One region of the Agarivorans sp. MS3-6 genome, then DNA from elsewhere that is predicted to be linked to it. Evidence: predicted binding sites of a transcription regulator. Region 1 holds the regulator's gene; each other region holds the start of a gene.
What was found. Region 1 encodes MetJ, which represses methionine synthesis genes. Its sites were predicted from a motif close to TAGACGTCTAGACGTCTA; they were not measured.

Region 1 (10,553 bases):
AGTTATTGGGGGGATAAAGCGGTCGGTGGAACAGATGTACTCAGTTACCATAGCGCCGCTCAGGCCGGAAATAGAACAATTGTTGAAGGCTCGGCCCGTTTCAAAGTTCGCTGGAATGAGGCCGACTGGTATTTTGCGAGTCAGCAAAGTGCCGATAAATTTGCCAGTGGGCCTGAGCGTTATCGCCCGAGATACAACGGGTTTTGCTCAAATGCCCTGTCGCTAGGAGAGGGGTTAATTAGCACCAACGGCCAAGTGTGGGAATTTTTTAACGGCGAGTTACACTTATTTTTTGCTGAACGAGGTCGCCAGCGTTGGTTAACTGGCGACTGGCAAAGCTATCAACGCACTGCCGACCAAGCTTGGCAGCAGGCACTAAACAATTAGCGCTTAAAGCCTCCCACTTTAAACATCAACCACAGTCCAATGGCTAAACAAACAAGAAGTAATACGATATTACTGCCAATATCGGGAAATTCGGCCCTTAACATGGCTGAATAACCTAAGGCTCCAAGTAAGAATGCCGCCACGCTAGTAATCGGCGAATCTTCACTCAGGTCTTGATGCATATACATTTGATAGAGCTGCATTACCGCTAACACAAAAGCAATAATAGGAAATATTGAAAAACTCAATCCTGCTACAGCAAACTGAGCAAGACTCGCATTGCCACTCAAGCCTGCAACAAACGATAGTAATAATAGCGATTTTCTTACTTTCATATTGACGACCTCTTAACTTAGGGTTTCAGAGCGGTTATATAAAGCCGCACCTTTGGCTACGATTCGTAATTGTTTAATGGTTTTTTGAGATAGCTGCTGACGATCATGCTCCGCTAAATCAAGCGCTGAAGCGCCTGCGTTAAATACTAAGATAACCATTGCTTCAGCTTGCATTTGCGCGTCCTCTCGCGGGCAGCGGTATTGGAGCTCAAGATAATCGGTTAACTCTGCAATGAAATGAGCGATTTCTCTGGCTACCGCAGCCCTAAAAGCTGGTGAAGTGCCTGAACGTTCGCGCAGCAATAAGCGAAATATATTCGGATTATTAAACACAAACTCCATAAATGTTGCGACCGACGTGCCAATAACGCTGCCGCCAGAGGCGATGATCCGTTGACGAGCTTGGCGCATCAGTTGGCGTAAAGTTAGTCCCCCTTCATCCACTAAGGTTAAGCCTAGCTCTTCCATATCAGAAAAATGACGATAAAAAGACGTTGGCGCAATACCCGCTTCACGGGCGACTTCTCGCAAACTTAAACTGGATAAACTGCGCTCAGCACTCAATTGACTAAATGCAGCGTCAATAATCGCTCTACGGGTCTTTTCTTTTTGCTGCGCTCTTACACCGCTCATTACTTCTCCTCTTTATTCCCTAGAGCATAATACCTTGAGCGAAGAAAAAGCCAAATTTAAGATCCTTAATCCAACCGCATTGCCCCTACAACAAATACAGTCCGTTTACAAACAAGACATGAAAAGGATTTCATATCTTGTGAAAGATCTCAATAAAACCAAAGATGCGAGCTGGGTCAATTTTTCATCAACTTGAAAACGATACCAAGTATCTAGATGGCCTACGCTGTGATTTACTCAAGCTATATAAGATGTACCTAGCAAGGAAGAGTTATGAATTGGTCTAAAAGTGCTATCTCAATGGCAGTTGTATTTGGGTTAAGTGCCTGTGGTGGTGATGGTGGTGGCACAACACCTCCATCAGATTACGAATACCAAGCTTATGCGTGTGATGCAGCTATTTATGAAAAAGCGAAAGAACTGCGTATTTACCAAGTAATGACCGAAGCGTTCATCGATGGTGACTCTAACCATGACTATAACGATGGTTACGGCACTAGCCACCACAAGGGTGATCTTCAAGGTATCATTGACTCATTAGATTACATTCAAAGCCTAGGTATGAATGCGATTTGGATGACCCCAATTTTTGACTCAGAGGGTAGCTCTAAGCTTGATGCAACAGGCTACTTTACTCGTAACTACTTTGAAATCGACCCTAATTTTGGTACCAAAGCGCAAGCTAAAGAATTAGTTGATAAAGCACATGCAAAAGGTATGTACGTTATTTTTGATGGCGTATTTGGTCACCATAAAGGCAGTGTTACTCCGTCTCCTAACGGCCTAACACCTTCTGGTAGTGACAACCCAGTAAGTTACCCGGGTACCGATAACGACACCTTAGAGTTCTACAAAGAAGTGGCTAGCTATTGGGTCACTGAACTAGGTATTGATGGCTGGCGTTTAGACCAAGCTTACCAAGTTCCGGTTGGCGCATGGGGAGAAATACGTAAATCGGTAGAAGATGCCTCAAAAGCAACCACTTACACCATGAATGGCGAAAGCGTTAATCCTCTCGCTTACATGGTTGCTGAGATTTGGGATGGTGGCGGTAGTCAGATTCGTGATGAAGGTTATGGCCCAGAAGCAGCACCAGGCGTATGTTCGGCCTTTGATTTTCCAATGCGTTATAGCATTACTCAAACCTATGCCGTAGAAGAAAATGGCAGTGGAGGTCGCGACGCAACCAATTTAAATGCTGCGTTCAACGCTCAAATAGCCAACCCAGACCACGCCGTACCCAATGGTTTTATTGGTAACCATGACTTAGTTCGTTTTGGTGATTTATTACAGCGTGGCGACATTGCTCAACCAAACCAACAAGAATACTGGGCTCGCCATAAAGCAGCTTATGCTTTCTTAAGTGCTTATTCTGGTCCCATTACCATGTATTACGGTGAAGAAATTGGCGACGAAGTCCCCGGATTTGCAGACCAAGTAGATAACACAACTTGTGCTGACCAAGGTCTCTGTGACGATCACGTTGCCCGTAACAGTGGTAAAGTGGAAGGTTTAGCCAGCGAGCAAGGCGGTGCAGTATTTAACGCAGACGCCAGTCAAGCCGATTTACGGGACTACATCAGCTCTCTGATGACTCTGCGTGCTGCTAACCCTGCACTGTATAAAGGTGAGCGCATCGCTATTAGTCATGATGACGCCGCCAGTGTGTTCTTCGACCACAAGCAATATGAAGACAACACCATACTATTTCTAAACAACACCAGTACTAACAGCTTTACTATTGATGTCACCGGTGAAGATATTGGTAGTGATGGTCAACTGCGTAATATGCTGACCAACGAAACCATCGATATCGCATCGGGTGGTTACAGCATCGACATCGAGGGTTTTGAATCACTATTCCTTGAAGTACTGTCGGCAACTGCTGAAGGCCCGCAACAAGGCAATGGTGGAAGCTTGATCGGCACTGGTCCTTTAGCTGACTGCAGCGCACCTGACGTTGCTGGCAATGGCCCTCTTGATAAAGAGATGTGGATCCGCGGTAACTATAATGGTGGTGATGGCTTTGGTGCGACACCAGATAGTCACAAATTTAGCTACAAAGGTGACAACATTTACCAAGTCGTCGTCACTGAACCTGCGACCACATCATTTGGTTTCAAGTTCGCTGCCGCTGATTGGAGCTCAGAATTTGCAACGGCTACAGGCGTAGCAGTTATTGCAACAGAGCAAGCAATGTCAATTGCCGCCGGTGAGGGCACTGAATCAAGTCTTGTGATTCCTGAAGCCGGTGATTATGTTTACAGCTTTGAAATCAATGATGCCTTAACTGGCGGAACGATGATGATAAGCAAGTGTGAGTAGTAACATTAAGAAGGCGGTGTCATTACCGCCCTCTTGAGATAGGTTGTCTAGAGCCTTTAATACTAGAACGAAGGTTATCCTTCAAACGTTTGTTAAACACCCTTTTGTACCCTTATTTTGCCTCCTTTATGGAGGCTTTTTTTGTTTTAAATATTCCGCTGTTTAACTTAGTGCGCTACACAAGCTCACTAAATCTGCTTGCAGTGCTCCGGCGGTCACTTCTCTGCCAGCGCCAGGGCCTTGAATGACCAAGGGGTTTTTCTTGTACCACTGGCTCTCTATGGCAAAAATATTGTCACAAGGCTTTAAGTTGGCAAACGGATGTCGCTCATCAATGCTTGCTAAGCCTACCTCAGCCTTCCCTTGGGGGTTTATCTTAGCCAGAAAACGAATCACCTTGCCTTGTCGTTTAGCATCATTGTAGGCTTGCAGCATAGGCTCATCTAACTCCACCATCGCATCAAGAAAATCTTCAAGCGCTAAGCCCGCTAAACGTTCAGGCACCAAAGACTGTAGTTGAATATCATCAAGCTCTAATGAAAAACCTGCTTCACGAGCCAAAATTAGCAGCTTACGTTGCACGTCGTTCCCGGATAAATCTTCTCGCGGGTCGGGTTCTGTTAGGCCTTGGTTAAGCGCATCCGCCAACAACTCAGAAAAGGCCACTGAGCCATCATACTGTTGGAACAACCAGCTCAAGGTGCCAGAAAATATCCCCGATATAGCCAGAATCTGATCACCCGCTTGGCGCAAGTGCTGAATACTAGATTGCACCGGTAAACCAGCGCCAACCGTGGCATTGCTCAACCAATGTGAACCGTGATCAGCAAAGCTGGTTTTAAGGGCTGTGTAATTTGCTTGTTCACTGGCGCCCGCATGTTTATTGGCGGTAATCACATGAAAACCTCGGCGCGCAAACTCGCTATAATATGCGCTTACCGATTCACTGGCAGTAATATCTAAAACGACCAGTTCATCATAAGGGTGGCGGCTAAGCTTATCGAACAGATCAGGCCAAATCAGTGTAAGGTTTGGTTCGCCCGTCAAGGCTTGCTTGGCATCTAAGCCTGTAAAATCTAATTGACCACGTTGGCTAGAAAACACGCCGGCTAGACTCAAACTTAATGGGTAGCGCTGCTCTAATTCTGCTTTTTGCTCAGCAAACAAACTTAGCCATTGGCTACCTATGTTGCCTTTACCAAATACCACTAAACCTAGCTTACGTTTTTGTTTAAACAAGTTGGTGTGCAACTCTTTAAGCAAGGGCTCTAAAGTGATTTTTCGAACTACCGCACACAAGCTCAACTTATCGGCACTCGAATGAATAAACTCGAGAGGCTGCTCAGCTAACTGCTGAAAAAATTGGTAACACTGCTGCGGGTTATCACAGACACCTGCGCCAACCAATGCCACCAAACAATAGCCTTCGCTGCGCTCTACTCGCTGCACCTGAAACTGGGCAGCCAAGTGATCAATGCGTGTTAAGGCTTCATCCACTAACTCGCGGGTATAGGCCATGCGTAAAGAGCCCGTTTCACTATGCTTGTGGCGAGTAGCTGGAGCCAAATGATTCTTTGCTAGCTCTGCTAATAAACCAGTAGCATGGCGACTAAAATCTTGCTTAAAAGTCAGCTCAAGTAACACGATATCGTCTACTGAGGTGACAATTTTAGCCGCGTTACTTTTTATACCTTTGCGATAGATAAGGGTTTGCCCATCTTTCGGAGCATAGCTACAGCGCAGATTCACTTTTTGTCTAGAACGAGCCAAGGGCTCTAACGTTCGCGCATGTAACACCGAGCTACCAATGCGAGACAGTTCAGAGGCTTCATTCAAAGCCAACTGTTCTAACAGCTGCGCATCCTTTACTAGGCGCGGGTCAGCGCTGTAAATACCGGCCACATCACTCCAAATAGTGGTAGAGATGGCATCAGCCAAAGCGGCGAGTTCAGTAGCCGAATAATCACTGCCATTGCGCCCTAAGGTTACAGTACGCCCTTGGCTATCGCTACAAATGAAGCCGGTAACGACTATTCTACAAGCCGATTTAGCCGCTAAGCACTGTGCTAATAATGGCGCACTTTGTTCAACATCAACTTGAGGCTGAGCTGATAATTCCGCTTTAAAAAATTCTCGAGAATCTAACCATTCGGCTTGGCAGTCTAATTCGCTGAGCAATGCAGCTAACAAACGGGCTGACCAGCGTTCGCCAAAAGACAACAGCTGGTTAATATTAAAGGTACTGAGCTCGCCCTCTAATACACTGGCAATTTGATGATGCTCAAGATCTAAAGCGCTGACAATTTGCTTGGCCTTTTGCTCCGTTAATAACTCATTAACTAACTTAGATTGAAACTCAATAAGCCCTTTTAGTGCCTCGCCAGTAGCATCATCTGCTTGCTTGGCTAGCTCAATGATCTTCAGTAAACGATTAGTCGTTTTACCGGCTGCTGACACAACAATAAGATCATGGGGCTGAGAATGTTCAGCAACAATATTGGCAACGCGCTTAAAACAACCCGCATCGGCCAAACTGCTACCGCCAAATTTATGAACATGCCTATTTACTGACACTGAATACCTCTCTACAACTTTTAGCCAAACTTAAAGTTTGGCAAAGGCCTGCTGTAAGTCATTAACTAAATCTTGGGCGTCTTCTAAACCCACCGACACGCGTAATAGCTGATTAGAAATCCCTGCCTCTGCCAAGGCGTCACTCGACATGGCAGCATGTGTCATGGTCGCAGGGTGGGCGATTAAACTCTCTACTCCACCTAACGACTCGGCCAAGGAAAACAGCTGCAACGCTTTCAAAAATTTCACCATTTGGCTCTCATCTAAAGCCAATTCAAAACTCAACATAGCACCAAAACCACGCTGCTGGCTTTGCGCTAGCGCATGGCCCGGGTGCTCAGGTAAACCAGGATAATAAATGTTGCCCACAGCGCTTTGCTGCTGCAAACACGCCACAATGGCTTGTGCATTTTCCTGATGGACATTCATTCTGGCCTTGAGAGTCCGTAAGCCGCGCAAAGTGAGATAGGAATCAAAGGCAGAGCCAGTTAAGCCCAAACAATTCGCCCACCAAGCTAGCTGCTCGGCTAACTCATCAGTGGCCGCTACGACCATTCCGGCCACCACGTCAGAGTGGCCATTTATGTATTTAGTGGCCGAATGCACCACAATATCTGCGCCTAACAAAATAGGGGTTTGCAGGGCTGGCGATAAGAAGGTGTTATCTACCACCACCAAGGCCCCCACAGCATGAGCTTGCTCGGCAATAGTCTTAATATCAACAATTCGCAATAAAGGATTACTTGGCGTTTCTAGCCAAACAATTTTAGGTTTTTTGGTTAATAGCTCAGCCAGTGCTGACCAATCATTTTGATCTACAAAAGCCACTTCAAAAGCACTTTTCTTAGCCAGACTATCAAATAAGCGGTAACTGCCGCCGTAGCAATCATGAGGAGCAATCAGTAAATCACCCGGCTCTAATAAGGCTGTAACCAAGTTAATCGCCGACATACCGGTATTGGTAATGACCGCGCCCGCGCCATGCTCTAAATTGGCAATGGCTTCGGCCAAAATGTGGCGTGTAGGGTTGCCTGAGCGGCTGTAATCAAATTGGCGTTTCTGGTTAAAATCAGCAAAGCTGTAGTTGCTCGACAAATAAATGGGCGGAACTACTGCGCCGTGCTGGCTATCACTTTCAATACCGCTGCGCACTGCTATGGTGGCTGCTTGAAGATCTTTTAAAGACATTTGCTGATTTACTCCCTCAATTTATCCTGCCACTTTACCACCAGCAAAAAAGACGTCAACACTTCTAGACGTCTAAATGTCTTTGCTGTTGGATTGCTAAGTGGCTTTTCCCCCGTTACAATAGGGTCTCTTTGGTTTAGTGTGTATTGTAGTATGTCGACAGAATGGAACGGTGAGTGGATCAGCCCTTACGCTGAACACGGTAAAAAAAGCGAACAAGTTAAGAAAATCACAGTATCTATACCTCTTAAGGTATTAAAGATATTGACTGATGAACGTACCCGCAGACAAATTAATAACTTGCGTCACGCCACCAATAGCGAATTGCTTTGCGAAGCTTTTTTACATGCCTATACTGGTCAGCCTCTGCCCGATGATGCCGACTTACAAAAAGATAAGCCAGATCCGGCCTTAGAAAAGGCCGCCCTAGCAGAACTCAATAAAGAAGATTAGAAAAAGCCGCTGTTAGAGCGGCTTTGCTTTAACTGCATGCCAATGAATTTAGTCTTAAGACTACGGCTGCTTTCTTTAATCTGCTTGTTGTCATTTATTGCGCGGTCGTTTTTTGCCACTGCGATTAGCCACCTTGGGCTGACGACTTCCTCGCCCTTTAGCTCGGCCTTGCGGTTCTGGGTCTGGCTCAAAATTGCCATATTCGTCATCATCATCCGATATATTCACGGCTTGCTTCGGTTTGGGCTTGGGCGCAAAGCCAGGGACAATGTCATGTTTGAACTTCAGGCCCGTTAAGCGCTCTATTGCTCTCAACTGTTTAGTTTCATCCTCACTAAACAGTGAAACCGCTAAACCAAAGCTGCCAGCTCGACCAGTACGACCAATTCGGTGCACATAGTCTTCTGCTACATAGGGCAGATCGACGTTAATCACACAAGACAGTTGACTAACATCTATACCTCGAGAAGCAATATCAGTAGCAACTAACACTGCAACACTGCCGTCTCTAAACCCTTCTAAAGCTAATGTACGAGCGTGTTGGGTTCGGTTAGCATGGATAGAAGCGGCACTAATGCCAGCCGTTTCAAGCTGAGAGGCTAAACTGTCAGCACCCAGTTTAGTACGACTAAACACCAACACTTGAGGCCAATTATTACGCTTAATAAGATGAATCAGCAGCTCACTTTTACGCGCTTTATCTACCGGATGGAGACGCTGCTTAACCGAATCAACCGTGCTGTTTGCGGCGGCAACTTCAATCAACAGCGGATTATTGAGCATACCGCTCGCCAGCGATTTGATCTGTTTTGAAAAGGTCGCTGAAAACATCAAGGTTTGACGTTTGCTAGGCAGTACACTTTGGAGGTAGCTCATCTCGTCGATAAACCCTAAGTCCAGCATACGGTCGGCTTCATCTAACACCAAGATCTCAAGCTGATCGAAGCGAATCGCTTGCTGCTTGTATAGATCAATCAAACGGCCAGGGGTGGCAACCAAGATATCTACACCCGCTTGCAACTGTGTTATTTGCGGTTCTATCCTCACCCCCCCCATCACCGCCGCTGATTGAATATTCATATGACGGCTGTAGTTTTGTACATTCATGAGCACTTGAGTGGCAAGTTCTCGAGTGGGAGTAATAACAAGTGCACGAACCGAGCTAGCCTTCGGGCTAGCAGCGCCAGATAACAACTGTACCATCGGTAGGATAAAACCCGCTGTTTTACCGGTACCCGTTTGTGCCACCGCCATAACATCACGTTGACTCAGTACCGCCGGAATCGCTTCGAGTTGGATCGGTGTTGGTTTTGTATAACCTTGTTCAGCAACACTTTTCAACAGCGCACTACACAAGCCTAGTAACTCAAATGACATAGAAAAACCTCGGTTACAGCAGCACCGCTTCGTCAGTCTAAGCAAGGCTGTTTAACGGTGGTCGAACGCTTTTAGGGCTCAAGTGCTTTAGCTAATCGTGCGGCCAGCCACAGCAACATTGACACCAACAGAACTAGCCAAGGGTTGTCGATTCGGCTTAAGCGAGCAATCTACAACGCTAAAGATAAAACGGGCTGATAAGACTGTAATATATAACCGCTAAACGCCCCTTGCAGATTATCTAGCAATGAAACTTACTTCTGAAGCTGCTCTTTGGCGGCTTCAACTTTCGAGAAATCTAAACCTAACTCGTTTACCGCTTCTTTAATCAAAGCGGGGTTTTGCATCACCTGGCCGAGCATAAGTTGAAGTTTTTCTTGAGGTAAGCCCAACTGAGAGATCGTTGCCATTGCTGCAAGAGGATTGTCTGTCAGCGCTTGAAACACCTCGCCGATCTGTTGGTCACTAATATTGTTCTCTTTCAACATTGCAATAATTGGGTTCATCACATTACCTTTAAACACTAAACAAAATAAGGGAGCAGTCTACCATTTGACTGAATATGATGACACTGACAACCACCACCTTGTTAACCCGGTTAACGCAGTCTCTATGATTCAGCATCATTCGCTTATCTCAAGTTGAACGGCCTGTTATATTGCTTTGCAAGTCTTCTTGTTCTTTAGCGATTGATTATGAATAAACTGGCCACTGTATTCGCAGCAGTCTTTCTTGGCTTTATTTTGTGGGTTATTTATTTAGCGAATACTGGCGGCTCTAGCGTGTTTTTTAACTTTGTAGCCTCGTTTCCTTATGGCGACAAATTAGGCCACTTTTGCCTTTTTGGCACACTCACGTTTATCTTGGTGATCGCCCTGAAGTTTCGCGTTTTAGCCATTGCGAGTGTTCGGCTTTATTGGGGAGCTATTTTGGTGACTATATTTGCCCTTGGTGAAGAGCTCAGCCAAGCATTTATACCGCATCGCACGTTTGACCTTATCGACGCCTCGGCAGACATGCTCGGCATAGCCATCGCTTCTATGTCTTGTTTTCTAATCAATCGTTACTATGCGAATCAGCAAAGTAAGTCACCGTTGTCACCGGGAGAAACTAAGCCTATCGCTTAGTCTGATTGAGCCCAGTGCTTTGCACTGTAAGGCGGTCGGACATATACCAACATCAACTAGCGGCTTATTAAAGTAAGATATAAAAGCCGCCTAAGTCTAGGTGGGGAGCCAGAGGCATATCGCCTATTTAATACCGTGCTTTTCCAAGAAAGGT
Region 2 (10,553 bases), 1.2 Mb from region 1:
TGGGAAGAGGGGCGTTTGTCGCTGATCCACGATCATCAACATGCTCTTGCCGAGTCAGAGGCGCGTCACCATGCGCTGCAAACGGAGTTAGTCGAACTTCAACAGCAATTGGATACCTCAACAGCTAACAATAGTGAACAACTCAAGCGCTTAGATGAATCTAATCAACACTCAGTAGAGTTGCTGAATCAGCTTGAAACTGTTCGTATAGACCTTGAGCAAGCAAATGTAAATTCACAACAGCAACACCTTCAGCAGCAACAAATTGAAGCCGCTAATGCAGAGCTAATACAACAATTACAAGTTGCAGAGCAGGAGCTAGCTCAATATAAAGAGAGTGATGCGCTTGCAACGACAAGGCAATCTGAAACAGAACTTGCTTTACGCAAGCAGCTTGGTGAAATGAGTGAAGCCTTAGATCAAGAATTAGCCCATACTAAGCAGTTGACCGAAGAACACTGTGATATTAGTGGCCGAGTGACCGAACTGGTTAAAGCTAATCAGTTTTTAGAGCAAGAAAATAAGCAATTACAAGAGGGAGACTCTGGTTTAACTCTCGAGCTAGCAGAGCTTAAGCAGAAAAATCAAGAGTTAGACCAGCAAGTGAAGCAAGCTAATGCCAATAACCAGCAATTGCATGAAAAATCAGAGCAGTTAAGCAAGTTAAATCAACAGTTGAGTGTGAGTTCTGAGCAGCAAACCCTAGAGGCAAGTCAGCAAACAGAAGAGTTAAGCCTACAATACCAGCAGTTGAAGCAAGAGAATACCCAACAAAAAGAGCAGCTTGAACAATTTGAGCAACAGCTTACCCAGTTAAATACTGAGTTGGAAAATTCAGTCATTGACCAAGCGGATAAAGACGCAATATTGGACCGAGAGGCAGCACTAAGGGAGCAAGTAAGTACTTTAGAGCAACGATGCCTTAGTGATGCACAGAGCATTGAAGCCTTATATCAACAGCAGCAAGAACTAACCGACAACATTGCCGATTTAACCGGGAATAATCAGGCCTTAGAAACCTTAAATAACGGTGTTGAAGCCCAATTAGAACAAGTGCTACCAGAATTAGAGCAATACCAACAACGAGAAATTCAATTAGAAAGTAGGATTGAAAAAATCGAGTCTAATTACTTAGAGGCAACCGCTGAATTGACTCAGGCTCGTAGCCAGTTAGCCGCAGCAAACTCGCAATTACAATTGAATCATAGCTTGTCTGATGTTGACGGAAGATTATTAGATAAAGAACACCAAATTAATCAAATACAACAGCAACTAAAATCTTTAGAAATAAGCTTACGTAAAGAGCAAGATGGGCATATTTTGACTAAATTGGCGCTAAGTAAGCTTGACGAAGAGTTTCTTGATAGCAAGATCGATAATGGTTCATTGAAAGCTAGCCTTGATGAGCTCTCAGATAAGCTTAAGGCAAGTGAAACCTTTAATCGTCAGTTACAAAGACAAGTCAATGAAGCCAACCAGGATATTAGTAGTTTAAGCTTCGCAAATACCAAGCTGAGTAATCAATTGAGCAATGTCGAGTCACTAAAAGATAAAGATTTAGCGTAGTGCTGATTGCCCAGTAAAACTGCAGTGACGCTCTCTTTGTTGAGAGCGTTTTTTGGGACTGCAGTACCAGCCATCATCGACCTTTCTTTGTTCTTATTAGTTTCCAGATTCGCTTTGTGGCGGATTATCTCTCTAATAAAATACCTGTTTTATTAATAGTGTTACCTAGCTTAAGCAATCAGAGTGTTTCGCTTATTGGTGGAGCGAGTATCTGCAAATATGTTATTCGGACTCTCAACTTGCAGCAAGCATGGAATACTCAGGGGAGTAATGAGAGGAAGTGCCTTAGCTCTTAAGCGTAGAGGAGGGTTTTGAGAATGGGTGAAACAATAAAAAAGCCCATAATCATTGATTATAGGCTTTTAGCTACTCATGCAAAAATGGTTTAAAGGCCAGCTTCACTTTTTAATAGCTCGGCTTTATCTGTTTGCTCCCAAGGAAACTCTTCGCGACCGAAGTGACCATAGGCAGCAGTTGCTTGGTAGATTGGGCGCTCTAAATCTAACATCTTCAGAATACCGTACGGGCGTAAATCGAAGTGTTTGCGTACCAATGCAATCAGTTTTTCTTCGCTGAGTTTACCCGTGCCAAAGGTTTCGATACTGATAGATGTTGGCTCGGCTACGCCAATAGCGTAAGACACTTGAATCTCACAACGTTCAGCTAAACCGGCTGCTACTATGTTTTTGGCAACGTAGCGTCCCGCGTATGCAGCACTGCGATCGACTTTTGATGGATCTTTACCAGAGAAGGCTCCGCCGCCATGACGAGCCATGCCGCCGTAGGTGTCTACGATAATTTTACGACCGGTTAAACCACAGTCACCCATTGGCCCACCAATAACAAAACGACCGGTAGGATTAATGTGGAACTGAGTACTTTTATTTAGCCATTGCTCAGGCAGCACCGGCTTGATGATTTCTTCCATGACTGCTTCACGTAAATCAGCGGTTGAAATACTGTCACAGTGTTGAGTCGATAATACCACTGCGTCTACACCGGTAATAATGCCGTTTTCGTAAGCGAAGGTAACTTGTGACTTAGCATCCGGGCGTAACCAATCTAAAGTACCATTTTTACGTACTTCGGCTTGGCGTTTAACCAATAAGTGAGAGTAAGTAATAGGCGCTGGCATTAATACATCGGTTTCGTTGGTTGCGTAACCGAACATTAAACCTTGGTCGCCTGCACCTTGTTCCTCTGGGCGAGAGCGGTCTACGCCTTGGTTAATGTCGGGGCTTTGCTTACCCACAACATTAAGCACTGCACAAGAGTCGGCATCAAAACCCATATCAGAATGGGTGTAACCAATTTCACGAACTGTTGAGCGAGTGATTTCTTCAATATCAACCCAAGCAGAAGTGGTGATTTCACCGCCAACCATAACCATGCCGGTTTTTACGTAGGTTTCACAGGCTACACGTGCCTTAGAGTCTTGCTTTAAAATTGCATCAAGTACTGCATCAGAAATTTGATCAGCAATTTTGTCTGGATGCCCTTCAGAAACTGATTCTGAAGTAAATAAATGAGTAGCCATGCTTAAATCTCGTAAAATGAATTTTATACGTATGGATGTTTTACCATCTGGACGTCTATTCTAATTTAGGCAAACTACTTTTACTAGGTCTTATTAATGAAAATAATTCACCTTCAGTAATTAGTTGTGTTGATGACTCGCTGGCTCAAGGGTTTTATTTTCTTCTTTGGCGATAACAGGGCTATTAATCAAACGTATTTGAGCATTAAGGAGCTGTTGTTCGATCAGGCTTGGAGAGCGAAAAATGTACTTCGCAATGGCGCTAGCGCAAAGGCATGCCACCATGGCTGGCAGCACTATTTCCAGCTGCATAGTTTGTTCGCTTATTAGTAAAAAAGCTGCCCAAGGGGTTCGAAAAACAGCCCCAAACATCGCCCCCATACCGACAATGACTAACATCAAATTAGGGGAGTTAGGGATCACTTCCCCAACGATACTGCCTACTATACCCCCTATAACCAGCATGGGACCAAGGCTTCCACCGGGTAAGGCAAAAGCGAGTGCGACGGTGGTTAGAACGATTCGAGCGAGCAACCACAAAGATTGCTGCTCAAGATCTAACTCCCAATAGAGTAGGCCATTAGGAGTAATTGGGTCTAAACCTAACCATTGCGGGTTTAGCATGCCGGCAAACGCTGTAACCGTGGCGGCTATCGTTATGGCATAGCTACGTTTGAGTTTAGGCATTGAACGAATCGCGTGTACTAGTAAGGTGGCAAATAAACCACATAACAGCCCTAGCAAGGCAAATAGCGGCAATGATTCAAATGCTAATTGCTGTGGTGGAAGCGCTATACTCAATACGCTTCCGCCGTGTAACTGGGATATTGCGCTGGCGGTATATGCGACCAGGGCAATCGTCATAATTGACCGCCAGTTAAAGCGCCGCATGATTAACTCATAAGCGATAACGGTGCCTGCTAATGGTGCACTAAATAACGCGGCGACAGCTGCTGCGGTGCCACACGCTACGCTTAATCTTACTTGTCCAGGGGTTAGACGGGCTGCATGTGAAAGATTACTCGCTACAACAGCGGTCAGATAACAAGCGGGTCCAACAACACCAACGGCATACCCTCCCCAAGTGAGTATTAAACCGACGGCAAATTGATAAAGCAAATTCCCCCAAAAGAGCCTTCCTTCATCAAAATGATAAGCTTTTACCACAAAAATTAAGCCGACTTGTTTGTAGGGGCTGAGTATCGCTTCAAACACTAAAATGCTCACAGCCGCCACAATGGGGAACATAAAGGGACTGATTTGTATGTTGAGTAGGTGATTGATATCGAGGTGAGCAAGGTCACTAAATAATAAGGTCAGCGCGCTAGAGAAGAGTCCAATCAATAGGTAGACAAATAAACTACGACTACGGAAAGAAAAATCTAAGGTCATTTATTTGCTTTCCTTTATTAATACCTATCCTGTATCAGTACTTTATCATGAACAAAGCAATAAAAAATATGCGCTAAAATTGGCACTAACAACAATTTTTATAATAAATAGACAGATTCTTTTTAGATAAATATTGAGTAAGCTCGTTGACTTTGTGACAATACGCGCCTCTCGATACCCTAAAGCCTAAAATTTCAGGAGCAATTCATGTCTTCTCGTCGTCAATACGCCAACGCGATCCGTGCTTTAAGCATGGATGCAGTTCAGCAAGCTAACTCTGGTCACCCCGGTGCCCCAATGGGTATGGCGGATATCGCTGAAGTACTATGGCGTGACTTTTTGAAACACAACCCTACTGATCCAACTTGGGCTGACCGCGACCGCTTTATTTTGTCGAATGGTCACGGTTCAATGTTGTTGTACTCCTTGTTGCATCTTTCAGGGTATCAGTTACCAATTGAAGAATTGAAAAATTTCCGCCAGCTGCATTCTAAAACGCCTGGTCACCCAGAATATGGTTATGCCCCTGGTGTAGAAACCACTACAGGCCCATTAGGTCAAGGTGTCACTAATGCAGTGGGTATGGCTTTAGCTGAGAAAATCTTGGCTGCGCAGTTTAACCGTGAAGGTTTCCCTGTTGTTGATCACTACACCTACACTTTCTTAGGTGATGGCTGTTTGATGGAAGGTATTTCTCACGAAGCCTGTTCATTAGCGGGTACGCAAGGTTTAGGCAAGTTGATCGCATTTTGGGATGACAATGGCATTTCAATCGACGGTGACGTTGAAGGTTGGTTTACCGACGACACTCCTAAGCGCTTTGAGTCTTACGGGTGGCACGTGATTGCTGGCGTAGATGGCCATGATAGTGACGCAATTAGTGCCGCGATTAAAGAAGCGCAAGCTGAAACGAGCAAGCCAACGATGATCTGCTGTAAAACAGTGATTGGTTTTGGTTCGCCAAATAAATCTGGTAGCCATGATTGTCATGGTGCTCCTTTAGGTGCCGAAGAAATTGCAGCTGCTCGCGAGTTCTTAAACTGGCCTTATGCTGCTTTTGAAATTCCACAGGATGTATACCAAGCCTGGGAAGCAAAAACAGCCGGCGAAAAAGCACAATCAGCATGGAACCAACTATTCGCTGGTTACGAAGCTGCTCACCCAGAACTAGCGGCTGAATTTAAACGTCGTGTTACTGGTCAGATGCCAAGTGATTGGAAAGAGTTCGCTGATAACTACATCGCTGACTTACAAGCCAACCAAGCTAAAATTGCCACACGTCAATCATCGCAAAAAACCTTAGAAGCATTTGGCCCTAAATTACCAGAGTTGCTAGGTGGTAGTGCTGACTTGGCTCCATCTAACCTTACAATGTGGTCTGGTTCTGAAGCTGTAACAGCAGCCGATGCGTCTGGCAACTACATGCACTACGGTGTACGTGAGTTCGGTATGTCGGCCATCATGAATGGCATTACTTTACACGGTGGCCTAAAACCTTACGGCGCAACATTCCTAATGTTCATGGAGTACGCACGTAATGCGTTACGCATGGCTGCGTTAATGAAGCAACCGGCGATTTTTGTTTACACTCATGATTCAATTGGTCTGGGTGAAGATGGCCCGACTCACCAAGCGGTAGAGCAAACAGCGAGTTTACGTTTAACGCCTAACATGAGCACTTGGCGCCCCTGTGATTCAGTAGAGTCGGCAGTAGCGTGGCGTCATGCGGTAGAAAGTACCGACAGCCCAACGTCGCTTATCTTCTCTCGTCAAGGTTTGGCTCCTCAGCCTCGTGATGCGCAGCAGCTTGCTGATGTAGCCCGCGGTGGTTACGTATTAAAAGATAACGAAGGCACGCCAGAGCTTATTTTAATAGCGACGGGGTCAGAGGTAGAGCTAGCGGTAGCTGCCTATGAAGAGCTCACTGCGGCAGGTAAAGCGGTACGTGTAGTATCAATGCCTGCTACCGACGTATTTGATGCGCAATCAGCAGAGTACCGTGAATCGGTATTACCGATTTCAGTACGCAAGCGTATTGCAGTAGAAGCCGGTATTGCTGACTTCTGGTACAAGTATGTTGGTTTTGATGGCAAAGTACTTGGGATGACCACCTTTGGCGAATCAGCACCTGCTGGTGAGCTATTTAAGCTATTTGGTTTCACTAAAGAAAACTTGGTGAACATGGCTAACGAACTGCTGTAAGCATTATTGCTTGGTCGTTCAGTAAAAATAGAACCCTCTGCTAAGAGGGTTCTTTGTTTCAGCGTTACATAAAAGGCGAATATTATGCCTAACCCCCCCATAAGGGTCGCGATTAACGGCTTTGGTCGAATTGGTCGTAGTGTGCTTCGAGCTTTATTTGAGTCGCATCGCCAACATAAAATCAATATTGTCGCAATTAATGAACTAGCGAGCCCAGAAGCAATGGCGCATTTGCTTAAGTATGATTCCACCCACGGCACATTTGCTGCGGATGTTTTACTGCAAAATGACACCCTATTTGTAGAAGGCCAATCAATACAATTATTCAACCAAAGCGATCCTACAGCGCTGCCTTGGCAGGATTTAGGTATAGATATTGTGATGGAATGTACAGGGCGTTTTAGTTCAGTTGCCGATGCGCAAATGCATATTGACGCTGGCGCTAAGAAAGTTTTGTTTTCCCACCCTGCGGATCCTTGCGTAGACCACACAGTAGTCTATGGTGTAAATGAGCATCTGCTCACAGCGCAAGATACAGTTGTCTCAAATGGCTCATGTACCACCAACTGTATTGTGCCGGTGATTCAGGTCTTAGATGAAGCCTTTGGGGTCGAATGTGGTACTATTACTACAATTCACTCTGCTATGAATGACCAGCAAGTGATTGATGCCTACCACCCGGACCTACGCAGAACGCGTGCCGCTGGGCAATCAATTATTCCAGTTGATACTAAGCTGGCTAAAGGCGTAGAGCGGATCCTGCCAAAATTTGCAGGGAAGTTTGAGGCAATTGCTGTAAGGGTGCCAACGCAGAACGTTACTGCGATGGACTTAAGTGTAACATTGTGTAAAAAAGTTACAGTTTCTGATATAAATCAAGCCATACAGGCAGCACTTTGCGGTAAATTAAGCGGCATCTTGGGTTATACCGAAGAACCTTTGGTGTCTATCGATTTTAATCACGATAGTCATTCAAGCATTATTGATGGTTCTCAAACACGGGTTAGTGGCGAACATTTGGTTAAAGTGTTGGCTTGGTGTGACAACGAATGGGGCTTTGCCAATCGTATGTTAGACACCGCAGAATTAATGAGTAACACGGAATTGTAGGTTTAGCCACGCAGGCTAAACTGTAAGTTTAATTTGAAACTATAGAGGACTGATAATGTCAATTATCAAAATGACCGACCTAGATCTAGCCGGTAAACGCATATTTATCCGCGCTGATCTAAATGTTCCAGTAAAAAACGGTAAAGTAACTTCAGATGCGCGTATTTTGGCATCTCTACCGACTATCAAATTGTGTCTTGAAGCTGGCGCAAAAGTAATGGTTACTTCTCACCTTGGTCGTCCAACTGAAGGCGAATATAACGAAGAGTTTTCTCTTGCGCCTGTAGTTAACTACTTAAACGACGCGCTAGATTGTGACGTTAAACTAGCTAAAGATTACCTTGATGGCTTAGAGCTAAACACCGGTGAGTTAGTCGTTCTTGAAAATGTTCGCTTTAACAAAGGCGAAAAGAAGAACGAAGAAGCACTATCTAAGCAGTATGCTGCTCTTTGTGACATCTTTGTCATGGATGCATTTGGTACGGCTCACCGTGCTCAAGCGTCTACTCATGGCGTAGGAACATATGCACCTGTAGCTTGTGCTGGTCCTCTTCTTGCTGCAGAGCTAGAAGCATTAGGTAAAGCGATGGACAATCCTGCTCGCCCATTGGTTGCTATCGTTGGTGGCTCTAAAGTTTCTACCAAGTTAACAGTATTAGAGTCTCTATCTAAAATTGCTGATCAACTGGTTGTTGGTGGTGGTATCGCTAACACCTTTATCGCAGCAGAAGGTCATAACGTAGGTAAATCTTTATACGAAGCAGACCTCGTTGATACCGCTAAAAAATTGATGAAAGAGTGTGCAATTCCAGTGGCTACTGATGTTGCATGTGCTAAAGCATTCGATGAGAACGCTGAAGCTGAAATTAAGCACGTTTCAGAAGTTCAAGACGATGACATGATCTTCGACTTAGGCCCAGATTCAACGGCAGCACTTGCGGAAATCATCGGTAACGCTAAAACTATTCTATGGAATGGCCCTGTAGGCGTATTTGAGTTCAAGAACTTTGAAGCGGGTACCGCAGGTATTTCTAAAGCTATTGCTGACTCTGCTGGTTTCTCTGTAGCGGGTGGCGGCGATACTCTAGCGGCTATCGACAAGTTCGGTATCAAGGCTGACGTTTCTTACATCTCTACTGGCGGTGGTGCATTCCTTGAGTTCGTTGAAGGTAAAGTACTTCCAGCAGTGGCAATGTTAGAAGAACGCGCAAAAGCATAAGTTTTCTTTAGCGGGATTATTTCATTCCGCTTTTTCGTTTGCTGCATGCCGAGAATATCTTTGTTAGAATATGCGGCCTGTGAGCAAACGTAAGTAAGAATTTAAACTTAATAAGTTTTATTTTTAAAAATAGGATTATATCCATGTCTAAGATCTTCGATGCAGTAAAACCTGGTGTTATCTCTGGCGACGATTTGCAAAAAGTTTTTGCTATCGCTAAAGAAAACAAGTTCGCACTTCCAGCGGTTAACGTAGTTAACACTGACACCATCAACGGTGTTTTAGAAGCAGCAGCAAAAGCTAAAGCGCCTGTTGTTGTTCAATTCTCAAACGGCGGTGCTGGTTTCTTCACTGGTAAAGGCGTTAAATTAGAAGGCCAAGGCGCTGCGATTCAAGGTGCTGTAGCTGGTGCTAAGTACGTTCACGCTGTTGCTGAATCTTACGGTGTTCCTGTGATTCTTCACACTGACCACGCCGCTAAGAAATTGCTTCCTTGGATTGACGGTCTACTAGACGCGGGTGAAGAGTTCTTCGCTCAAACTGGTAAGCCTTTGTTCTCTTCTCACATGATTGACCTTTCTGAAGAGTCTTTAGAAGAAAACATCCAAATCTGTGGTGAGTACCTTGCTCGCATGGCTAAAATGAACATGACCCTTGAAATTGAATTGGGTTGTACTGGTGGTGAAGAAGACGGCGTAGACAACTCTGATATGGACGCGTCTGAGCTTTACACTTCTCCAGAAGACGTAGCTTACGCATACGAGAAACTAACGGCTATTAGCCCTCGTTTCACTATTGCTGCTTCGTTCGGTAACGTACACGGTGTTTACCAAGCGGGTAACGTAGTACTTACTCCTACTATTCTTCGTGATTCACAAGCTTACTGTGCAGAGAAATTTGGTATCGCTCCAAATGCACTTAACTTTGTATTCCACGGTGGTTCTGGTTCTTCTCAAGCTGAAATTCAAGAGTCAATCGGCTACGGTGTTATCAAAATGAACATCGATACTGATACTCAATGGGCTAGCTGGGACGGCGTACGTGCATACTACGTTGAAAACGAAGCTTACCTACAAGGCCAAATCGGCAACCCTAAAGGTGATGATCAGCCTAACAAAAAATTCTACGACCCACGCGTTTGGTTACGTAAAGGTCAAGAAAGCATGGTTGCTCGCTTAGAGCAGGCATTTGCTGACCTAAATGCAGTAGACGTACTGTAATTTAGTCGCAATACTGTGCTAAATAAGGCTCGCTTCGGCGAGCCTTATTTGTTTTTATAAGCTGTGTAAATACCTACCTGACATTTTTCATCTCTATTTTTCTGCTTTTTGTAAATTAATATTTACGGTTTGGCCTTGATTTTATTAGTGATTTTGTCGTTACATCGATTGTTACCGCTTTACTTCTTTTAGTTCATGATTGTTTTGGTTATCCTTTATAAGTTCATGAATTAATTCTATTTATTTGCTTGGTGTTTAACATTTATCTATCGAACTCAAAGCCTTAAATGTGTTTCAAAGCATAGTT
Region 3 (10,553 bases), 510 kb from region 1:
ATCGCCGTACAGACACGACCGCACAGGCAATCAGCCAGCCAAATACGGTTATTTTGAATGGTGATAGCAATAGCAAGCAAAGTGATCATCTTAACAAATTGTTAGGGCATTGGCAGGTAAGCATTTGGGCTATTAAGCCTGACGGTAGCACTATTGAAGCGGAAGGTTTAGCGAGTGGAAAAATGTTACAAAGTGATACCGCTACCATCGAATTAGACCAACTACACATGGCGGGACAGCCGCTTGAACTGCAAGCTAGCACCTCCATTAGTTATAGCGAGCAACAAGGCCATCAACTTAGAGTTAATGCTTCATCTTTAGATAATGAACAGCTGTATGCTGGTGAATATCAGGCGGGCATGAATCGATTTAGTTACTATCCTTTAAGTCAGGTTAAAAACAATAATATGCGTATGGAGTTACGTGTGGTTAGCCCACAGCTCTGGTTAGTGGAAACGTACGCCCAGCAAGGTAATGAAGAAAAGATGATTCAGTCTTACCGTTTCAGTAAAGCTGGGTAAGCGGCTGACTGAATAAGGTCCATTAGAGCAATGGGCCTTAGCTTGTTTACTGTCGGTTTCACGTCTCTATGCTGGTAAACTGCACCGGCCAAGTTTGCCGGCGGCCGGCTTGTTTGGCTTGGTATAAACCTAGATCGGCTCGCTGTATCCAATCATCTATGCTTTCATCATCTTTTATGCAAGATATACCAGCACTAAAGCTTATGCTGAGTTGCAGTGGTGCTTCACGCTGCGAGATCGCCTCAACCAGCTTTTCACTGGCTTGATAAGCCATATCAAAGTCTGCGTCGTGCAATAAAATCAGAAACTCTTCACCGCCATAACGAAAAACGCGGTCGTTACCCCGAGTGTTATTTTGCAAGAAATGGGAGAACCATACCAAGATTTGGTCGCCTGCATGATGCCCATGCTGATCATTGATGAGTTTAAAGTGGTCTAAGTCCAATAAAATGAGGGTGGCTTTAATACTACTACGTTTGTGTTGTTGTTTGGCTTTTTGCAGCTCGTCAAATAAGGCGCGGCGGTTGTAACAGCGGGTTAAGGAGTCTTTGAAGGCGAGTTCTTTAAGTTCGTTGTTTTGCTTCACTAATACTCTGGCTAAGCCCCAAGCAAAAATGTGTGAAGCCACTACGCCAAGGCTAAAACGGATCCCTTGATGGATCCCAAGATGTAAGGTGCCTAGGATAATGGCGACAAGGCTAACCAATAATACTAAGCGTTCAGCAACTTTTAGAGGCAGGTGAATAAAACAAGCCAAAATTAGCGCTGGTACAAAAAACTCCCCATGCATGCTGTCCTGAGTAAGGGCCAATAATACAGGAGGGATGGCTAACAACAAAAACCAAGCATCTGCCACTTTGTAGCCCTGAGAGTTTGGCTTGGTAAAAAGAAGAAATAAGGACACCAGAATAGCCAATGCACAAGGCAGAATACTCAATCCATACCAAAAAATGCCATCAACTAAGTGGTGAATTGAAAAATAGGCACTAGGAATGAAACCCGCTAAGTGCATCACTAAGCTCATTTTTCTTTCTGTAAATTCTGCTGGAGACCAGTCAGACACCATAGAGTTGAACCTTTGCCAAACAATCTAATTGATGAGGAGGACAGCTAGCCTTATGTTATTAAAAGTAAACTCATTTTGCCTGTCCCGTCAAATAATTAGTGATGATGGTTTTTTGCTCGCACCCGTCGTGTCCCTTCTAGATGTTCTAAGGCTTGGTGTAAAACCAATTGGATAAAGGCTTGCAGGGCCAAGCAAGTATGTCGGTTTTTAGTATATGCAGCATACATTGGCCTCCATAGTGGTCGTTCAAATGAGCGTAGTTGTACAAACTGTTGCCTTGCATAGTGCTCTACGGCCCAATAAGGCATAGCTGCTACCCCCATACCCGCTGCCACCATTTGCAATAACATGGCAGGGTTGTCGGCATGTTTCCATTGCTGAACTTGGATCTTGGCTGGCTGCAAAATATGCTGATATAAGTCGAGGCGTTGTAAGGCTATGGGGTAACTAATGATGGTTTCTGATTTTAGATCCAATGCCTGAATACTGGCTTGTTTACTGAAGTGATGTTTAGGTGGAAAAATGAGTACCATTTCATATTCAAACAAGGCTTTATAATGGATTTGCTCCTCTATCTTCACGCTAGATGTAAGCAGTAAATCAGTCTCTCCTTGCTGTAGTAAGGGCAGTCCGTTGTAGTCTTTATCTTGGCAAAAGTGACTACTTATTTCAGGCCATGCTTGCTGAAATTGTTGCAAGCTGGGTAATAACCATTGAAAACAAGCATGGCAATCTACGCTTATATTGAGTCGACTCTGTTGCTGATGAGGTTGCAATAATTGCTGTTCGGCTTTTTCTATTAGCGGTAAAACATGTTCCGCTAACTTGAGTAATTGACAACCTTGTTGGGTTAGCTGCAAGGGGTGCTGTTTTCTGACAACCAATGTCGCGCCAACCCGTTGTTCCAGGTCTTTTAGTTGATGAGACAAGGCTGAATCGGTAATGAATAATTTGGCTGCAGCGGATTTTAACGAAGGACCACCAGCCAGAGCTTGTATGCTACGTAGGTGTTTCAATTCGAGCATCGTTATTTACCCTTGGCATTTTGTTAAATGTGATATCAGAGCTTAGATAGCGAGCCATAGCTTGTATAGATGACGTGATGCTTGCTTATCTTAACTTGAATATATTTCACCTGAAATTAGTCACTGTGATGAACGCGCCCCTTTTTAGACCTATAAAGCAAGGGTTGTTGAAATATATTCATTTTGGTTTGCGTTTTTTTCAATTGTGTTACTACACCTTGCTAGCCACTATTGTTCTATATACATCTAGACGGCTAAAAGGATATTCAGATGAGTACAACACATATATTAGGCTACCCACGAATTGGCAAGCAGCGAGAGCTAAAATTTGCACTAGAAGCTTATTGGCGAGGCGAATCTTCGCAGCAGCAATTACTTGAAGTGGGGAGAACAATTCGTCAGAAAAATTGGCAAGTTCAGCAAGATAACGGTCAAACATGGGTAACCGTGGGCGATTTTGCATGGTACGACCAAGTACTTAATACGTCGTTATTGTTGGGCAATATACCGGAGCGTCATCAAGTCGATAATCTTAACTTAGACAGTATGTTTGCTATCGCTCGTGGTCAGCAAAGCTGTGCTTGTAATCATGCCGCTTCTGACATGAGCAAATGGTTTAACACTAATTACCATTACATTGTGCCTGAATTTTCCGAGAGCAGCTGCTTTAGCCTACAGTGGCAGCAGTTGTTCGATGAGATTGAAGAAGCGCTAGCACTGGGGCATGCGGTTAAGCCGGTGATTCTTGGTCCGGTATCTTACCTATATTTGGGCAAAAATGACGACGCTGCGACAGCCGGTTTTCAACGTTTATCACTGTTACCGCAGCTATTAAAGGTTTATCGTGAAATCTTTCAGAAAATGGCTGCTTTAGGTGTTGAATGGGTTCAGCTAGACGAACCCGTATTGGGTTTAGAGTTAGAGCCACAGTGGCAAGAAGCGCTTTTAGATGCTTATCGTACCCGCATTAGTCCAACTAAGTTACTGTTAACCAGCTATTTTGCCGACGTACTCGATAATGCCGATGTCATTAAACAATTAGCGGTAGACGGCTTGCATCTTGACCTGAGTGCGGCACCAGAGCAACTACAGCAAGTGCTTACTTGGTTACCTGAAAAATGGGTGTTGTCGGCAGGGATAATTAATGGGCGCAATGTATGGCGTGCGAATTTGCCAGACTTAATTGAGCGCTATCGTTCACTAAAAGTACGTTTAGGCGAGCGCTTATGGCTTGCTTCATCGTGTTCTTTACTGCATAGCCCGCTAGATTTAGACAATGAAGATGGTTTGGGTGATGCCAAGTATCGTCTTGCATTTGCGCAACAAAAGTTGACTGAACTACAGCTATTGGATGACGCTATTAGTGGTGATGCTGATGCTTTACGGTTATCTCGTCAATACAGCGCAGCCTTACAAACACTTAACAAAAAGACCAACTCAGCGCTTCAGCGACGCCTTGATCAGCTTAACCCCGAACAGCGCCAACGTAAATTGACCTTTATTAAACGTCAAGCAATTCAGCAGCAAAGTCTGCAGTTACCTCTGCTACCAACCACGACTATTGGTTCGTTTCCGCAAACTGATCAAATTCGCCGCCAGCGTCGCGAGTATAGAGTGGGTACTTTAAGTCAGGTTGATTACGATGCCGCGTTGGCCAAACATATTGCTGATGCGATTAAGCGCCAAGAAAAGCTTGGCCTTGATGTATTGGTGCATGGAGAAGCGGAACGAAACGACATGGTGGAGTACTTTGCAGAGTTGTTAGATGGCTTTATTGTTAGCCGTTTTGCTTGGGTGCAAAGTTATGGCTCTCGCTGTGTTAAGCCGGCGATTATAGTTGATGATATTGAGCGTTCTAAACCGCTCACTATTGAGTGGACTCACTATGCTCAATCTCTCACCACTAAGCCGGTGAAAGGTATGTTGACTGGGCCTGTGACTATTTTAACTTGGAGTTTTGCTCGAGAAGACCTCAGTCGTGCTGAGATTGCAGAACAAATAGCTTTAGCTTTAAATGATGAGGTCAATGAGTTACAACAAGCAGGCATCAAGGTGATTCAAATTGACGAGCCGGCCATTCGCGAGGGGATGCCGCTTAAACGTAGCCAGTGGGAAAGCTACCTAGATTGGGCTGTATCAGCATTTAAATTATCAGCCGCTAGCGCTAAACCTGAGACTCAAATTCACACACATATGTGTTATAGCGAGTTTAATGACATTATGCCTGCTGTAGCTGCACTGGATGCTGACGTGCTAACTATTGAAACCTCACGCTCTGCCATGAGCTTGTTACAAGCCTTTGAGCACTTTGCTTATCCTAACCAAATTGGGCCCGGAGTATATGATATTCACTCGCCTAATATTCCAAGTGTGGCTGAGATCAAAAACTTGATTGATAAAGCTGCACAGTGGATCCCTTTGCAACGCTTGTGGGTAAACCCTGATTGCGGCTTAAAAACACGAAATTGGCAAGAAACTGAAGCGGCGTTAGAAAACATGGTACTGGCTACTAAAGAACTGCGGGTTAATTGGCCTAAGGGCCTAGCATTATGATCACTTAGTGTCACTTGCTGAAGCTTATAGCCCCTATAACTTAGGGGTTATTTGGCCAATGACTCCGGAGAGTTTTGCGCCTACACTAAACACTATCTTGTCGTGTCGTGAGTTTCTATGCCAAAGGCAAAGTTCATTTCTGGTGATATCTTCCGCCACATTGTGGTGATGTCTTCCACCAATGCTATTGGTTTAACCGCTTTATTCTTAGTTGATCTAGCCGATCTGTTTTTTATTAGTTTGTTGGGTGAAGCAGAATTAGCCGCCGCGGTCGGTTACGCTGGCACGATTGCTTTCTTTACTACCTCTATTTCGATTGGCCTATCTATCGCTATGACTGCCTTGGTCTCCAAGGCGATAGGTCAACAAGATAAGGCTCGAGCCAAACAATTAGTCACTAACATTTTATTTACCGGCTTTTTGATCAGTGCGTCTTTTGCTGGTTTGGTGTGGTATTTCTCACCCGAATTGTTAAGCCTGATTGGCGCAAAAGCTAGAACCCATGAACTGGCGGTAGGCTATTTGCGTATATTATTACCGTCATTACCTGTGCTGGGGTTAGCTATGAGTGCGGGAGCAGCCTTGCGCTCGGTTGGGGATGCTAAGCGGGCTATGTGGTCTACTCTTGCAGGTGGCGGTGTTAACGCTATTCTCGACCCGATATTTATCTTTGCTTTGGGTCTGGGCCTACCAGGCGCGGCTATCGCGTCGGTAATTGCACGGTTTGTGGTGGCAGGCGTGGCATTGTCAGGGGTGGTCTATAAGCATCAATTATTTGCTAGGTTTAGTGTTACTAAACTATTGGAAGACTTACGCGCTATTTTAAAAGTGGCTGCCCCGGCCATGATGACCAATGTAGCTACACCTTTGGGTAATGCCTACGTTACCGCAGCAATTGCGGTTTTTGGCGATGCCTATGTGGCTGGTTGGGCGGTGGTGGGACGAATAATGCCAGTGGCTTTTGGCATGATTTTTTCTTTATCGGGGGCGATAGGGCCGATTGTGGGGCAAAATTTTGGTGCGCATAATTACTCAAGAGTACGAGAAGCACTCACCAAAGCCTTGTGGTTTAACGGAGGGTTTGTGATCGCCGTGTCTTTCATTTTATTGCTTAGTCAAAATCTCATTATTAAGGTCTTTGGTGTTGGCGGTGAAGCGGCCACTGTGATTGGTTTTTTCTGTACTTGGATAAGCTTTAGTTTTGTATTTAACGGCGCCATGTTTGTGGCAAACGCTGCTTTTAATAACCTAGGTTACCCTAGTACTTCTACCATGATTAATTTCGGCAAGGCCACCTTAGGCACCATCCCCTTTGTTTATTTAGGTGGGCAGTGGTTTGGTCCCTTGGGAGTTCTTGGCGGGCAAGCGGTAGGCACTATTGTATTTGGTTTATTAGCCTTGCGAATGGCCTATTACATATTGGACCGTGTAACCAACAAACATCAAATTCACATAGCTGATCAGGAGCAAACGTTAGAGCCGAATGTTCCACTTACACCATTTAGCTCTAGTCGTGCTTATATGTGTGCAGAGGCTGAGGTAGATGGTATGAGCGCAAAGCAGACCGACGTTATAGATAGCAAAACTTAAGCGGCTGACAGTGGCTGAACATTGAAGCGGTCACCCAGCATATTAAGTAGCTCAACCTGACCGCTAATTACCGCCACTATTATCTTACCTTGCCGATGTTCAGCACTAATTACCACTCTGCCTTGCTGGTTTTTAACTTGGTTTTTAAGTAGTAAAGCGCGCAAGTGGTAGGGGTTATCATCAGGATAATAGAGAATGGTAACGTCAGTTAAATTGACTGTTTGAGTATTCATGTCTATCCCTCGGTTTTGCTTGTCTCCCTATCCAAACGTTAGCACTACAGGAATAGATCACTGCATTTATTCGCTATGAGAGACTCGTATGCTGTAAACAATCGTTGACTTATCTTTTGGGCTCGCTAATCTGGCTGAAAATTAGCGAGGCGATTTATGACACATCCAACTCCGGCGAGCATGCTGTTTTTCGATTTAGACGATACTTTGGTTGACGATACGGTGGCTACTGAAGCGGCGGTTATTGCTTTGTTTAAGCATTACCAACCCGAGCAACTGTCAGATGCCTTAAGTCACTGGAAGCGCGCACTTAAATTATATTATCCAGCATTTTTGCAGGGTAAATTAACTGCTGCAGAAATGCGTCAAGCTAGAATTCGCGAAGCTCTCCAGCTTCCAACAATCAGCAGCGAACGGGCAGAACAAGCTTTTGAGTACTTCATGCAACAATACATCGCCGCTACCCAGCTTTATCCTGATACTTTAGCCTGTTTAGAAGAACTACTACAGCATGGCTGGCGCTTAGCCTTGGTGTCTAATGGGCCTGAAGATATGCAACAGCGCAAGGTTAAGGCTGCTGGCTTACAGCCTTATTTCGAGTTTGTATTGACTGCAGAAGTCGCTGGAGCTGCAAAACCTGATGCGGCTATTTTCGAGCAGGCTTTAGCGCGCGCCAAGCTAAATGCAAACGCTGGTTGTTATGTTGGCGATAACTTAACTAATGATGCCAAGGGGGCAGTAGCCGCAGGGCTAAGCAGTGTTTGGTTGCAACGTCAATCGACAATCAGCCATGAGTTTCAGCCTTTGGCTGGCGTAACCTGGAAAATTTCAAGTTTGGCTCAGTTAACCCAGTGCATAAGCTTAAGGTAATTGTTTTGTTTTTTGGTCTGAATGGTTTGGTGAAGGGGTAACATGGCGATTAGCGGTTTATGGAATTGGTTGGCTGACAGTTTACGTTTTTATCGACAGCATTTTATCCCTTTGGCGTTGATGGTGTTGCCTTTTGCCATCCCTTTCGCCGGTATACAAAGTGGTTATGTGCAAAACTTGCCTGAGCAACCGACGACCCATTATTGGATGTTTGTGGGTTTAGGTTTGTTAATGCAACCGGTCTACCAAGGTGCCATCATCCTGTATATGCGTGGTCAAATAAAGCAACAGGTTTGGTCAATCAGTCGCTGTTTTCAAGCCTCTTTAAGCATCTGGCCAAGTTTGTTCTTGGTCGTGAGTGTAACTTTTGTTTTAGTCATGTTAGGCCTTAGTTTCTTCATTTTGCCGGGGGTTATCATTGCGAGTCGTTTGATTGTGGCTGATATACATTGCGTGTTACATAAAGCTTCACCCATGCAGGCAATTAGTCAAAGCTGGCGTCAAACCGAAGCCTATAAATGGCCACTGTTGGCTGGGGTGATTATTGTTGCGGGTATTACCACTATTCCAGTGTGGGGGATTCATCATTGGTTACTTGAACAACATGCCAGTGGCGTTTTAATATTTGCAAATCGGGTGATTGGCCAGTTGCTTGAAACACTATTATTAGTATTTGCCTATCGGGCTTACAGTGCAATTAACACTACTGCTGAAGAGTAGTCGTTTTATTATTGATACCAGCATCAAAGAAGCGAAACCCTAGACATAACTTACTCTGCAGTAAATTGTTGGTTGCTCTGCAGTGTATATCCGGCTTCAGTCAGCCGTTGTACTAGCGGTTGTGGTTCAAGTTCATAGAAGCTGCATAATTCACTAAAGCTAGAAAATTCATTTCTAATTTGCATATTAATAATACTAAGAAGAATATGAAGGTCCATGGTTTGAACCCGTTCTTGATCTAACATTTAGATGCTCCTTTAGTGAATTTGGGCTGAGTTTAAGCCCCATTTCAACCACGCTTTTTCGTGGAAGAAATAGGCCACGCTATTTACCGCTGGTTCTACGATGGCGACTAAACCGCCAATCATCATATCACCGGTCAATAACCAAGTGACCAAAAAGGCGATGGTAAAGTGCATGCTGGCAAAAGTAAGTGTTTTAGTCATCGTGTTGTTCCTCTTATTTTCCACATCTAAATGATAATCATTATCATTTAGATATTCAAGAAGTTTATCTGTTTTTTTATGTAACGCTGTGCTCATAACTTAAGCACATGTTTGATTAGTTGGCTTTGCTAAATTTTTGCTGAGTTGATGTATACTTAAAGCTCTAATAGTGGCGCATTTATGCCACTATTCGCGAAATCAGGAATGGACTATGTTTCGACGTTTTAATGTGTTCTGGGTGCTGCTGTTAGTCGCAGGTTGTTCCACCATTATTGTTAATCAGTTTGACCAGCGCTTTGGTAAAGCGTCGGTACAAACGCGTATGTATTCTGAGAGTTACCCTCCAGCGGCTGAGTTTATTAGTGATGTAAAACCGATCCTCGACCAACGCTGTGTCATGTGTCATGCCTGTTACGACGCGCCTTGCCAATTAAAGCTTACCTCAGCAGCAGGTATTGACCGCGGAGTGACAACAGCGAGGGTCTATCATGGTAGCCGGGTAACTGCAGCACCAACCACTCGTTTGTATACGGACGCTAGGTCTACTCAAATGTGGCGACAAAAAGGGTTTAATCCGGTACTGAACGAGCGCATTCAAACTGAGCACGCTAACTTGGAAGCGGGGGTTATGTACCAAACGCTTCAACAAAAGCGTGTTTATGGCGAGACCACAGACGAAATATTAGATCCTAAAGCTTATGATTTTTCACTTGATCGCGCTCAGCAATGTGTCGGTATAGAAGGTTACGCCAAGGTACAGGCCTCTCACCCTGAATGGGGCATGCCATATGGTTTACCCGCAATTAGCGATAAAGAGTTTGATACATTAACGGCTTGGTTAGCCAGTGGTGCGCCAATGGCAGATGATTTAAGTGCTCATCATAAACTCACTGATGAAGTTGAACGGTGGGAAGCTTTTTTAAATGGCGATTCTTTAAAAGAACAGCTAATGGCGCGTTATATCTACGAGCACCTGTTTATTACTCACCTGTATTTTGGTAACGATTCAAACAGTCGACCTGCATTTTTCAAAATGGTGAGGTCTCGTACCGCTCCGGGTAGCCCGATTGATGAAATTGCTACCCGCAGGCCTTACGATGACCCCGGTGTTGACAAGGTGTATTACCGCCTAGCGCCAGAGCGTGAGAGTATCGTGGTGAAAACGCATATTCCTTACCGCTTAGATCAAGCCCGTGCTGACCGCTGGACCGAGTGGTTTTTAAGCGATCAGGTGCAAGTTAGTGAATTACCCAGTTATCAGCCTAGTGTTGCGGGTAACCCTTTTGTTGCTTTCAAAGATCTCACGGTAAACGGTCGCTATCGTTTTCTGCTAGACGACGCTGAAACCTTTATTATGGGTTTTATGAAAGGGCCGGTTTGTCGCGGGCAAGTCGCGCTTAATGTCATTCAAGATCATTTCTGGGTGTATTTCGCTAATCCTGACAATGGTTATGAAAAGCAGCAGTCTCTATTTTTAGCTGACCAGAGTGAACATTTGCGCATGCCTTCTGTTGAGCAAAGTAACGTAT

Region 2: a site for MetJ is predicted at 3,144-3,161, ahead of metK (methionine adenosyltransferase). Genes of this name have one in related genera too.
Region 3: a site for MetJ is predicted at 2,852-2,869, ahead of metE (5-methyltetrahydropteroyltriglutamate--homocysteine S-methyltransferase). Genes of this name have one in related genera too.

Annotation. Positions count from the first base shown of each region.
Region 1 is NZ_CM134202.1:2,722,891-2,733,443, reverse strand. Features, by position in the region: gene ACVFI8_RS12565 (YHS domain-containing (seleno)protein) at 1-387, shown strand, start outside; gene ACVFI8_RS12560 (DUF1422 family protein) at 384-722, opposite strand; gene fabR (HTH-type transcriptional repressor FabR) at 735-1,355, opposite strand; gene ACVFI8_RS12550 (alpha-amylase family glycosyl hydrolase) at 1,629-3,680, shown strand; gene ACVFI8_RS12545 (bifunctional aspartate kinase/homoserine dehydrogenase II) at 3,843-6,254, opposite strand; gene metB (cystathionine gamma-synthase) at 6,285-7,442, opposite strand; gene metJ (met regulon transcriptional regulator MetJ) at 7,596-7,895, shown strand; gene ACVFI8_RS12530 (DEAD/DEAH box helicase) at 7,986-9,272, opposite strand; gene ACVFI8_RS12525 (DUF2999 family protein) at 9,527-9,778, opposite strand; gene ACVFI8_RS12520 (VanZ family protein) at 9,968-10,399, shown strand; gene ACVFI8_RS12515 (DUF2059 domain-containing protein) at 10,523-10,553, opposite strand, start outside.
Region 2 is NZ_CM134202.1:1,478,408-1,488,960, reverse strand. Features, by position in the region: gene ACVFI8_RS06680 (hypothetical protein) at 1-1,566, shown strand, start outside; gene metK (methionine adenosyltransferase) at 1,952-3,103, opposite strand; gene ACVFI8_RS06670 (chloride channel protein) at 3,224-4,495, opposite strand; gene tkt (transketolase) at 4,703-6,697, shown strand; gene epd (erythrose-4-phosphate dehydrogenase) at 6,782-7,807, shown strand; gene ACVFI8_RS06655 (phosphoglycerate kinase) at 7,863-9,026, shown strand; gene fbaA (class II fructose-bisphosphate aldolase) at 9,170-10,246, shown strand.
Region 3 is NZ_CM134202.1:3,235,466-3,246,018, forward strand. Features, by position in the region: gene ACVFI8_RS14845 (YMGG-like glycine zipper-containing protein) at 1-521, shown strand, start outside; gene ACVFI8_RS14850 (GGDEF domain-containing protein) at 580-1,587, opposite strand; gene ACVFI8_RS14855 (LysR substrate-binding domain-containing protein) at 1,683-2,612, opposite strand; gene metE (5-methyltetrahydropteroyltriglutamate--homocysteine S-methyltransferase) at 2,883-5,165, shown strand; gene ACVFI8_RS14865 (MATE family efflux transporter) at 5,283-6,755, shown strand; gene ACVFI8_RS14870 (DUF2375 family protein) at 6,752-6,988, opposite strand; gene ACVFI8_RS14875 (HAD family hydrolase) at 7,145-7,858, shown strand; gene ACVFI8_RS14880 (hypothetical protein) at 7,901-8,578, shown strand; gene ACVFI8_RS14885 (DUF4250 domain-containing protein) at 8,629-8,823, opposite strand; gene ACVFI8_RS14890 (DUF2061 domain-containing protein) at 8,836-9,024, opposite strand; gene ACVFI8_RS14895 (fatty acid cis/trans isomerase) at 9,236-10,553, shown strand, end outside.